Regions from separate parts of the Diaphorobacter limosus genome, predicted to be linked through region 1. Evidence: predicted binding sites of a transcription regulator. Region 1 holds the regulator's gene; each other region holds the start of a gene.

Region 1 (3,277 bases):
CTCGTTCTACATGATCGTGGGCCTGGTGCGCAGCGATGGCGGCGACATCCGCATCGACGGCCAGTCGGTGGCCAACATGCCGATCCACCGGCGTTCGCGCCTGGGCCTGTCCTACCTGCCGCAAGAGGCCTCGATCTTTCGCAAGCTCAACGTGGAAGACAACGTGCGCGCGGTGCTGGAGCTGCAGACCGACGCCGCCGGGCGCCCGCTCTCGCGCGCCGAGATCGAGGCACAGCTCACCGGCCTGCTGCAGGAACTGCGCGTGGAGCATTTGCGCCAGTCGCCGGCGCTGGCCCTGTCCGGCGGCGAGCGCCGGCGCGTGGAAATCGCCCGGGCGCTGGCCACGCAGCCGCGCTTCATCCTGCTGGACGAGCCCTTTGCCGGCATCGATCCCATTGCCGTGATCGAGATCCAGCGCATCATCGGCTTCCTGAAAGAGCGCGGCATTGGCGTCTTGATCACCGACCACAACGTGCGCGAGACGCTGGGCATCTGCGACCACGCCTTCATCATCAGCGACGGCCATGTACTCGCCCAGGGCACGCCGTCGGACATTGTGGACAACGCGGAAGTGCGCCGGGTGTACCTGGGTGAGCATTTCCGCATGTGAGCGTGGTGAGCAGGCGCAGCATCCAGATGCAAGGAGGGCGGCCATGAAGCCCGGCCTGTCACTGCGCGTTTCGCAGCATCTGGCGCTTACGCCGCAGTTGCAGCAATCGATTCGCCTGCTGCAGCTGTCCACCCTGGAGCTGGCGCAGGAAGTCGAGCAGATGCTCGATGACAACCCGTTTCTGGAGCTGGCGTCCGACGATGGGACGCATGAGCCTGAGATCCATGAAGCGCAGCAACCGATTGACAATGCTACATATTCAGAAGCTGCTAGCGCTGATGCAGAGGGCGCTGGAGCCGAAAATGATGCCGAAACCTCAGCGGTTGCCGAGCCCAGTGACTGGGACGGTGACGGCAGCATGGATGCGGCGGTGGAAGACGGCGAATGGGGCAGCGACGGAATCGCGCCCGCCAGCGGCGCGCATGACGGTGACGACACCGAGGTCAGCGAGCTGGCGCGCAGCCACGAATCCCTGACCGATTTCCTGCATCGCCAGGCATTGTCACTGCGCCTGTCCGATGTCGACATGGCGGCGCTGCGCTTTCTCATCGAGTCGCTGAACGACGATGGCTACCTGGACGAGCCGCTGGAATCCCTGGCGGCCAGCCTGGCGGGGGCCGACGACCCCGAGCAGCTCGAAGAGCTGGTGCACCGCTTCACTGTGGCCCTGCGCCTGCTGCAAAACCTGGAGCCGACCGGCGTGGGCGCGCGCGACCTGGCCGAATGCCTGACGCTACAGCTGCACGCCATGAACCGCGACGAAGAGGGCGACCCGGCGGTGATTCAGACCGCGCTCGCCATCTGCAGCCAGCCGCTGGATCTGCTGGCGCGGCGCGACCTGCGCCGCCTGGCCCAGGCCACAGGCAGCAGCGACGACGACACGCGTGCCGCCATGGCGCTGATCGCGCGCCTGGAGCCGCGCCCGGGCCGGCGCTTTGCCGACGTGGAGCGCAACGTCATCGCGCCCGATGTCATCGTGAAAAAAACCGGACGCGGCGCGCAGCAGGACTTCAGCGTGCAGCTCAACCCCGACGTCATGCCGCGCCTGCGCGTGCACGAGATCTATGCCAGCGCCCTGCGTGGTGCGCGCGGCGGCGACGGGCACCAGGCGCTGCAGTCCCGGCTGCAGGAGGCACGCTGGTTCATCAAGAACATACAGCAGCGATTTGACACTATCTTGCGTGTATCGCGCGCCATCGTCGAGCGGCAAAAGAGCTTTTTCGTGCATGGCGAGCTGGCCATGCGGCCGCTGGTGCTGCGCGAGATCGCCGACGAGCTGGGCCTGCACGAGTCCACCATCAGCCGCGTGACCAGTGCCAAGTACATGGCCACGCCGCAGGGTACGTTCGAGTTGAAGTACTTCTTTGGCTCCGGCCTGGGCACCGAGACCGGCGGCAACGCGTCGAGCACCGCGGTGCGCGCGCTGATCAAGCAGTTCGTCGCCGCCGAGGATGTGAAGAAACCGTTGTCGGACAACCAGATCGCGGAGATGCTCAAGGAGCAGGGCATAGAGTGCGCGCGTCGCACCGTGGCCAAGTACCGCGAGGCGCTGAAGATCGCGCCGGCCAATCTGCGCAAGGCGCTATAGACACAAGGCATAGATTCCCATGGCCCGCATCCTCTTCGACCTGCCCGAACGCTTCGGCTTCACCACCGAGTTGCAGGTCTATATCAGCCACGTCAACTACGGCGGCCATCTGGACAACGCCCAGCTGCTGAGCCTGGTGTCCGAGGCGCGCATGCGCTTCTTCCAGTCGCTCGGCTACACCGAGGGTGATGTGGCGGGCCTGGCCATCGTGGTCGGCGACATGCTGGCGCAATACAAGTCCGAGGCCTTTCACGGCGAGACGCTGCGCGTGCAGATGACGCCGAGGGACTTCAACCGCTACGGCTGTGACCTGGTGTTCTGCATGACAGAGGTCTCCTCGGGCCGAGAGGTGGCTCGCGGCAAGACCGGCGTGGTCCTCATCGACCGCGTGGCACGCAAGCCGGCGCCCATTCCGGATGTCGTGCGCAAGGCCCTGGAGGCCGTGGCGACACGCTGACGCGCGTCAGGTTTTCTTTCGCCCCAACAGGCCAATACCAGCCAGCGCGGCGCCGAGCAAGGCGAGGGATGCCGGCTCGGGAATGGACTGGTGGGGCAACGTGACCACGATATCGTCGATCACGAATTCCGGCGTCTCACCGTTGCCTTGTGCAGTGAACACCACCGAACTCAGGTTGGTGAACGATGACGGCAGGAAGAACTGCGTCCAGTCATAGGGGGCCTGGCTGTCCAACGTGATACTGGTAAACACCGTGCCGCCGCCCATGAGGTGCCCAAGGATGTCGATGCTGGTGGCGACGCTGTACAAGCTCACGGGCAGCGACGGGTCAAAATCTTCCGTTCTGCCACCCGCAAAAAATGACTCCAGGGAAAACGCAGCCCCGCTGCTATTGGTCATGGTCACGACGGATCGGAGATTCGCGTTGACCAGGGCTGCCGATGGATTGTTTTGCACAACCCCTGATTCGCAGACATACAAATAGGGGTCTGCGGGGTTGCCGGTGAAGGTATAGCCCCGGCTTTGCAGTGAGGTGGCGGTGAAATCGACATAACAGGGGGAGCTGCCCGAAGGCACGTCCTGAAAATCAACCACATCCGCCTGGGCGTTGCCAACGGCACCC
Region 2 (3,277 bases), 1.9 Mb from region 1:
GGAAGCCTTCGAGAAGCACGCCAAGCTGTTCGAAGAGCTGGGCGTGAATGTCAACAACGGCATGGTCAACCTGTTCGACAAGCTGGAGACCCTGCCGTCGGCCCAGCGCGACGAGGTCATGCGCGACCTGCATGCCTGCCACGAAAACCGCCCCGAGCTGGCCATGGTCGATTCGGCCAAGGGCATCACCAACTTCCACTCGCCCAACGACGTGATCGTGGACGCATCTATGCCCGCCATGATCAGGAACGGCGGCAAGATGTGGGGTGCCGACGGCCGCCTGAAGGACGTCAAGGCCGTGATGCCCGAGTCCACCTTCGCCCGCATCTACCAGGAGATGATCAACTTCTGCAAGTGGCATGGCGCCTTCGACCCCAAGACCATGGGCACCGTGCCCAACGTCGGTCTGATGGCCCAGCAGGCCGAGGAATACGGCAGCCACGACAAGACCTTCGAGATCACCGAGGACGGCGTCGCCAACATCACCGACCTGGCCACCGGCGAGGTGCTGATGAGCCAGAACGTCGAGACCGGCGACATCTGGCGCATGTGCCAGGTCAAGGACGCGCCCATCCGTGACTGGGTCAAGCTGGCCGTCACGCGCGCGCGCCAATCGGGCATGCCCGTCGTCTTCTGGCTCGACCCCTATCGCCCGCACGAGGCGCAGCTGATCACCAAGGTCAAGATGTACCTGCACGAGCACGACACCACCGGCCTGGACATCCAGATCATGAGCCAGGTGCGCGCCATGCGCTTCACGCTGGAGCGCGTCATCCGCGGCCTGGACACCATCAGCGCCACCGGCAACATCCTGCGCGACTACCTCACCGACCTGTTCCCCATCATGGAGCTGGGCACCAGCGCCAAGATGCTGTCCATCGTCCCGCTGATGGCCGGCGGCGGCATGTACGAGACCGGCGCCGGCGGCTCCGCGCCCAAGCATGTGCAGCAGCTGACCGAAGAAAACCACCTGCGCTGGGACAGCCTGGGCGAATTTTTGGCCCTGGCCGTGTCGCTGGAAGACCTTGGCATCAAGAACAAGAATGCCCGCGCCAAGCTGCTGTCCAAGACGCTGGACGCCGCCACCGGCAAGCTGCTGGACAACAACAAGAACCCCAGCCCCAAGACCGGCCAGCTGGACAACCGCGGCAGCCAGTTCTACCTGGCCATGTACTGGGCGCAAGAGCTGGCCAGCCAGACCGAAGACGCAGACCTGGCCGCCAGGTTCGCCCCGCTGGCCAAACAGCTGGCCGACAACGAGGACAAGATCGTCGAAGAGCTGCGCGTCATCCAGGGCAAGCCAGCCGACATCGGCGGCTACTACCAGCCCGATCTGGCCAAGCTCGACGCGGTGATGCGCCCCAGCAGCACCTTCAACGCCGCCCTGGCGTCGCTGACGGCTTGATGTGACGTGCCCTCCCTGTCCTGGCAGGGAGGGCTTGCATGCATCGTCCCCACTGATCCTTCCCTCTTCTGGTTTTATCTCCTTCCCCCTTTGGGGGAAGGCCGGGATGGGGGCCGGCGGTCGGAGCACTCGCATCCTGCCGACCACAAAACACAAACTCCCCGCCCACTCTCGCCCAAACTCCCGGCCGGCGCTCCCTTGAAACAGTCATGCACAGTGCATCGGCGCAGCGGCCAGCCCGTGTCTTGAACAGCGTGTCGGAATTTTTTACATCAACTCTCCGCCTACGGCGCCACCAGCAGCCTCATCGCGGGTTCAGAGTGTCGGAAATTTTTACAGTGCATCTGTGGTGAGATCGGCTGTTTTCGGATAAATCGTTTGATATCAACGGCTTAGGTGGGGGTGTAAGGGGTTGGCACGCTAAGTGCTTATTGTCTGGCGAGAGAATTCTTGATTCAATTTCACTAAGAGGAGTGGGAAATGCTGAAATCCAAACTTGCTTCCATCGCCGCCGCTGCGGCTCTGTCCTTCGGTGTCATGGGCTCCGCGCACTCGGCGGTGGTCATCAACGCCGGTAATTACAAAATTACCCTTGACAACTTCGATTTGGGCACCAATGGTTACGGTACTGCGGCCGGAGTCAAGTGCACAACGGTTGACGAGTGTGATGCTGCAGCAGCAAACCCTGCCTTGAGCGGCTCCAGCTATGACACCATGGGTATTTTCAATGTGGCCAGGATTGAAGATAAAAACGGTAATACCATTTTTTCGCCCGGTAATCCAATTTACGGTGGCAAATATCTCACGGGTGTATTTGGTGGTTTGACAGATTCTTATGCTGAAGTCACCTGCAGCCCGGTGACAGGGTGCTCTACCACAACTCTTTCGACGGGTGGGGTATGGGCGCTGTATGAAAACAACAGTGAATGGGATGCAACCCAAGGGTCTGGTGTAGGTGTTTGGGATCCTGCAAGTCTGACCTATCCAGGTATCACGGGTGGTACGTTGTGGCTTGAAGGTGTATTTGGTAAGGGGTTGATCGAAAATCAACCCGATTCAACCTATTATTCAAATTTCGGTCCTACACTCTCCGGTACGGGGACTGCGTACCTGGATATCACGGGCGGTGATGCGTTCGACATGTTTAAGCCAGCAGGTTACACTCCTGCATTTACGGATGACAATGGTGGTGAGCACGACATGTATCTGACCACTAGTTTTGACGATAGGTCTGGATCAGCTAGTAACCTTTGCACGGTTCCTGCAACGGGGACTGTGCCGGCAAGTGGTTGCTGGACGGTGAAATCGACAACTCAAATCACAGGTGTTATCAGCGAAGTTCCCGAGCCTGGCACCATGGCCCTGGCTGGCTTGGCCCTCCTGGGTGCTGGCTTGGCTTCGCGCCGCCGCAAGTCCTAAGCCCTGGATGGAGAGTGCGGCGATCTGCCGCCCTCTCAGTCATCGGTATAAACCGGCCACCTGCAAGGGTGACCGGTTTTTTCATTTGGACTGGAAGGCCGAGCCACCCAACCTGGCCCCGGCCTTGATCCCCCGCTTGGCAAACCAGCCCTGGTTCATCTCCAGCACATAGCGCACGGGTTTGGCCGAGCAGTGCGAGTCTTCGCTCAGGGGCTGCATGTCGGCCAGGTTCACGATGCTGCCGTCATCGGCCACAAAGGCCGCCGTGAGCGGCAACTGTGTGTTTTTCATCCAGAAGCACTGGGTCGCAGGCTGCTCGAAGACGAACAGCATGCCCTCGTGCTGCGGCATTTCGCGGCGGAACATCAGGCCGATCTGGCGCTCCTGCGGCGTCAACGCCACCTGCGCCTGTATGCGGTACATGCCGGCGGTCAGTTCCACCCGCTGCAGGTT
Region 3 (3,277 bases), 160 kb from region 1:
GACGGTTACGCGCGCATGGCGGATAAGCCCGCCGCCACGCTCTTGCACCTGGGTTGCGGCCTGGGCAACGGCCTGGCCAATCTGCACAACGCACGCAAGGGCAAGGTGCCGGTGGTCAACATCGTCGGTGACCACGCCACCACGCATACCCAGTACGACGCGCAGCTGCAGTCCGACATAGAAACCGTGGCCAGGAACGTCTCGCCCGGCTTTGTGCGCACCAGCGCCAGCACCGAGGCGCTGTGCCAGGACGCGGTGGACGCCGTGCAGGCCGCGCGCGGCCTGCCGGGCCAGGTGGCCACGCTGATCCTGCCGGCCGATGTCTCCTGGGGCGAAGGCGCCCAGCCCTGCGCCCCGCCCGCCGTGCCTGCGGCGCCCGCTGCCGACGATGCCAGCGTGCAGGCCATCGCCCAGTTGCTGCGATCCGGCAAGAAGACCGCCCTGCTGCTGGGCGGCCAGGCGCTGCGCAAACCCGGCCTGCTGGCCGCCGCGCGCATCGCCGCGCAGGCCGGCGTGCCGCTGCTGGCCGAGGTCTTCCCCACGCGCCTGACGCGCGGCGCCGGCCTGCCGGCGGTGGAACGCATCGCCTACCTGGCCGAAATGGCCGGCGTGCAGCTGGCCGACCTGGAGCACCTGATCCTGGTCGATGCCAAGGCGCCCGTGTCCTTCTTTGCCTACCCCGGCAAAAAGAGCGATCTGGTGCCGGACGGCTGCAGCGTGCACACCCTGGCCGCGCCCGAGCAGGACGCGCTGGCCAGCCTGGAAAAGCTCTGCGCTGCCCTGGGCGCGCAGCAGGCCCAGCCACGGCTGCAGGCGCCGCTGCGCCCCGGCCGCCCCACAGGCCGGCTGACGGCGCCCAAGGTCTGCAAGGCCGTGGGCCACCTGCTGCCCGAGGGCGCCATCCTCATCGACGAGGCCATCACCAGCGGCCTGATGCTGGGCGCCATGACGGCCGGCTGCCCGCGCCACGACCTGATCACCCTGACCGGCGGCGCCATCGGCCAGGGCCTGCCCAATGCCGTGGGTGCGGCCATTGCCTGCCCGGATCGCCCGGTGATCGCGCTGATCGGCGACGGCACGGCCATGTACACCATCCAGGCGCTGTGGAGCATGGCGCGGGAGCAGCTGCATGTGGTCAGCATCATCTTCAACAACGCCAGCTACTCGGTGCTGAACGTGGAGCTGGAACGCGTGGGCGCGGGCGAAGGCGGCGCCAAGGCGCGCGCCCAGCTCGACCTGGCCGGGCCGCGCCTGAACTTCGCCCAGCTCGCCCAGGGCATGGGCGTGCACGCCGTGCGCGCCAGCACGGCCGAGGACTTCACCCAGGCGCTGGAATACGCCCTGGCCACGCCCGGCCCGCACCTGATCGAGGCGCTGGTGCCCGAGTCGCTCAGCGGCGCCAAGCGCAAGCTGCTGCCCTGGCTGCTCAAGTCGCTGCCCAGCCTGCCGCGGCCGGTGGCGCGGGCGCTGAAGCAAAAGATAGCACCGTAGTCGAGAGCGATAGGGATGCCCACGCCCCGTGCCCGCCGTGGGCGCGGGCAAGACCCCGGGCGAGCGCGCGCCGCAGGCATGGCCTGCATGGACGCTTCGCCGCCAACGGCCTTTTTTGGTGCGCCGCACCAGGGCCTTGCACCAAGACCCGGCAAAACACCGTAGCCGCTGGCCATTGCCCCCTGTGCCCGCGTTGGCACGGTCGTTGCATTGAACCCTGCGTGGCCGATGGCGGCCATGGGCCATATGCGGCATGACTGCCCGCTGGCCGGATCCACACGCAAGGCAAGGGGGAGCCATGGAAAAAATGAAACTGGTGTTGGTGGGCAACGGCATGGCGGGGGTGCGCGCGCTCGAAGAGCTGCTCAAGATCGCGCCCGACCTGTACGACATCACCATCTTCGGCGCCGAGCCGCACCCCAACTACAACCGCATCCTGCTCTCGCCGGTGCTCGCCGGCGAGCAAACGCTGGAGCAAATCGTGCTCAACGACTGGGCCTGGTACCAGGAGCACGGCATCACCGTACACGCCGGCTGCACCGTGAACGAAGTGAACCGCGCGCGGCGCACCGTGCACGCCAGCGGCAAAGACGGCCAGGCCATCAGCGTGCCGTATGACCGGCTGATCCTGGCCACGGGCTCCAACCCCTTCATGCTGCCCATCCCCGGCAAGGATTTGGACGGCGTGCTGGCCTACCGCGACATTGCCGACACCCAGGCCATGATTGACGCGGCCACGCAGTACCGCCACGCCGTGGTCATTGGCGGCGGCCTCTTGGGCCTGGAGGCGGCCAACGGCCTGATGAAGCGCGGCATGCAGGTGACCGTGGTGCACGCCAGCGAATGGCTGATGGAACGCCAGCTCGACCCCGTGGCCGGGCAGATGCTGCAAAAGGCGCTGCAAGAGCGCGGCATGCAGTTTTTGATGCAGGCGCAGACGCAAGAGCTGCTGGGCAATGCCGACGGCCGCGTGTGTGCTATTCGGTTCAAGGACGGCAGCGAGATCCCCGCCGACCTGGTCGTCATGGCCGTGGGCATACGCCCCAACACCGCCTTGGCCGAATCCATGCGCCTGCATGTGAATCGCGGCATCGTGGTGAACGACACCATGCAGACCACCACCGACGCGCGCATCTACGCCGTGGGCGAATGCGCCGCGCACCGGGGCACGGCCTATGGGCTGGTGGCACCGCTGTTCGAGCAGGGCAAGGTACTGGCCAACCACCTGGCCGAGTTCGGCATAGGCCGCTACCTGGGCTCGCAGACCTCGACCAAGCTCAAGGTCACGGGCATAGACCTGTTCTCGGCCGGCGACTTCATGGGTGGCGCGGGCACCGAAGAAATCGTCATGAGCGACCCCGGCGCCGGGCAGTACAAAAAGCTGGTGCTCAAGGACGACAAGCTGGTCGGCGCCTGCCTGTACGGCAACACCGTCGATGGCAGCTGGTACTTCAAGCTGCTGCGCGAGGGCCGCAGCGTGGCCGAGCTGCGCGCCAGCCTGATGTTTGGCGAAAGCAACCTGGGCGACGGCGGTCACGCCGGCCAGAACCAGGCCGCCGCCATGCCCGACGAGGCCGAGGTCTGCGGCTGCAACGGCGTGACCAAGGGCACCATCTGCAAGGCCATCAAGGAAAAAGGCCTGTTCACCGTCGACGAGGTGCGCAAGCACACCAAGGCCAGCGCCAGCTGCGGCTCGTGCACCGGCCTGGTCGAGCAGATTTTGATGGCCACCGTGGGCGGCGCCTACGCCGCCGCCAGCGCCGCCAAGCCGGTGTGCAGTTGCACC

The links. The regulator sigma-54, encoded in region 1, starts transcription at its own class of promoters, with help from an activator protein. The targets are predictions, from matches to a motif close to TGGCANGNAANCTGCTTT.
Region 2: P4826_RS05530 (PEP-CTERM sorting domain-containing protein) is a predicted target of sigma-54. The motif match lies at 1,819-1,836, and genes of this name have one in related genera.
Region 3: nirB (nitrite reductase large subunit NirB) is a predicted target of sigma-54. The motif match lies at 1,686-1,703, and genes of this name have one in related genera.

The regions. Positions count from the first base shown of each region.
Region 1 is NZ_CP136921.1:3,075,620-3,078,896, forward strand. It holds gene lptB (LPS export ABC transporter ATP-binding protein) at 1-610, shown strand, start outside; gene P4826_RS14720 (RNA polymerase factor sigma-54) at 654-2,198, shown strand; gene P4826_RS14725 (acyl-CoA thioesterase) at 2,218-2,655, shown strand; gene P4826_RS14730 (PEP-CTERM sorting domain-containing protein) at 2,662-3,277, opposite strand, start outside.
Region 2 is NZ_CP136921.1:1,134,838-1,138,114, reverse strand. It holds gene P4826_RS05535 (NADP-dependent isocitrate dehydrogenase) at 1-1,405, shown strand, start outside; gene P4826_RS05530 (PEP-CTERM sorting domain-containing protein) at 1,886-2,824, shown strand; gene P4826_RS05525 (DUF192 domain-containing protein) at 2,906-3,277, opposite strand, start outside.
Region 3 is NZ_CP136921.1:3,233,078-3,236,354, forward strand. It holds gene P4826_RS15485 (acetolactate synthase large subunit) at 1-1,491, shown strand, start outside; gene nirB (nitrite reductase large subunit NirB) at 1,790-3,277, shown strand, end outside.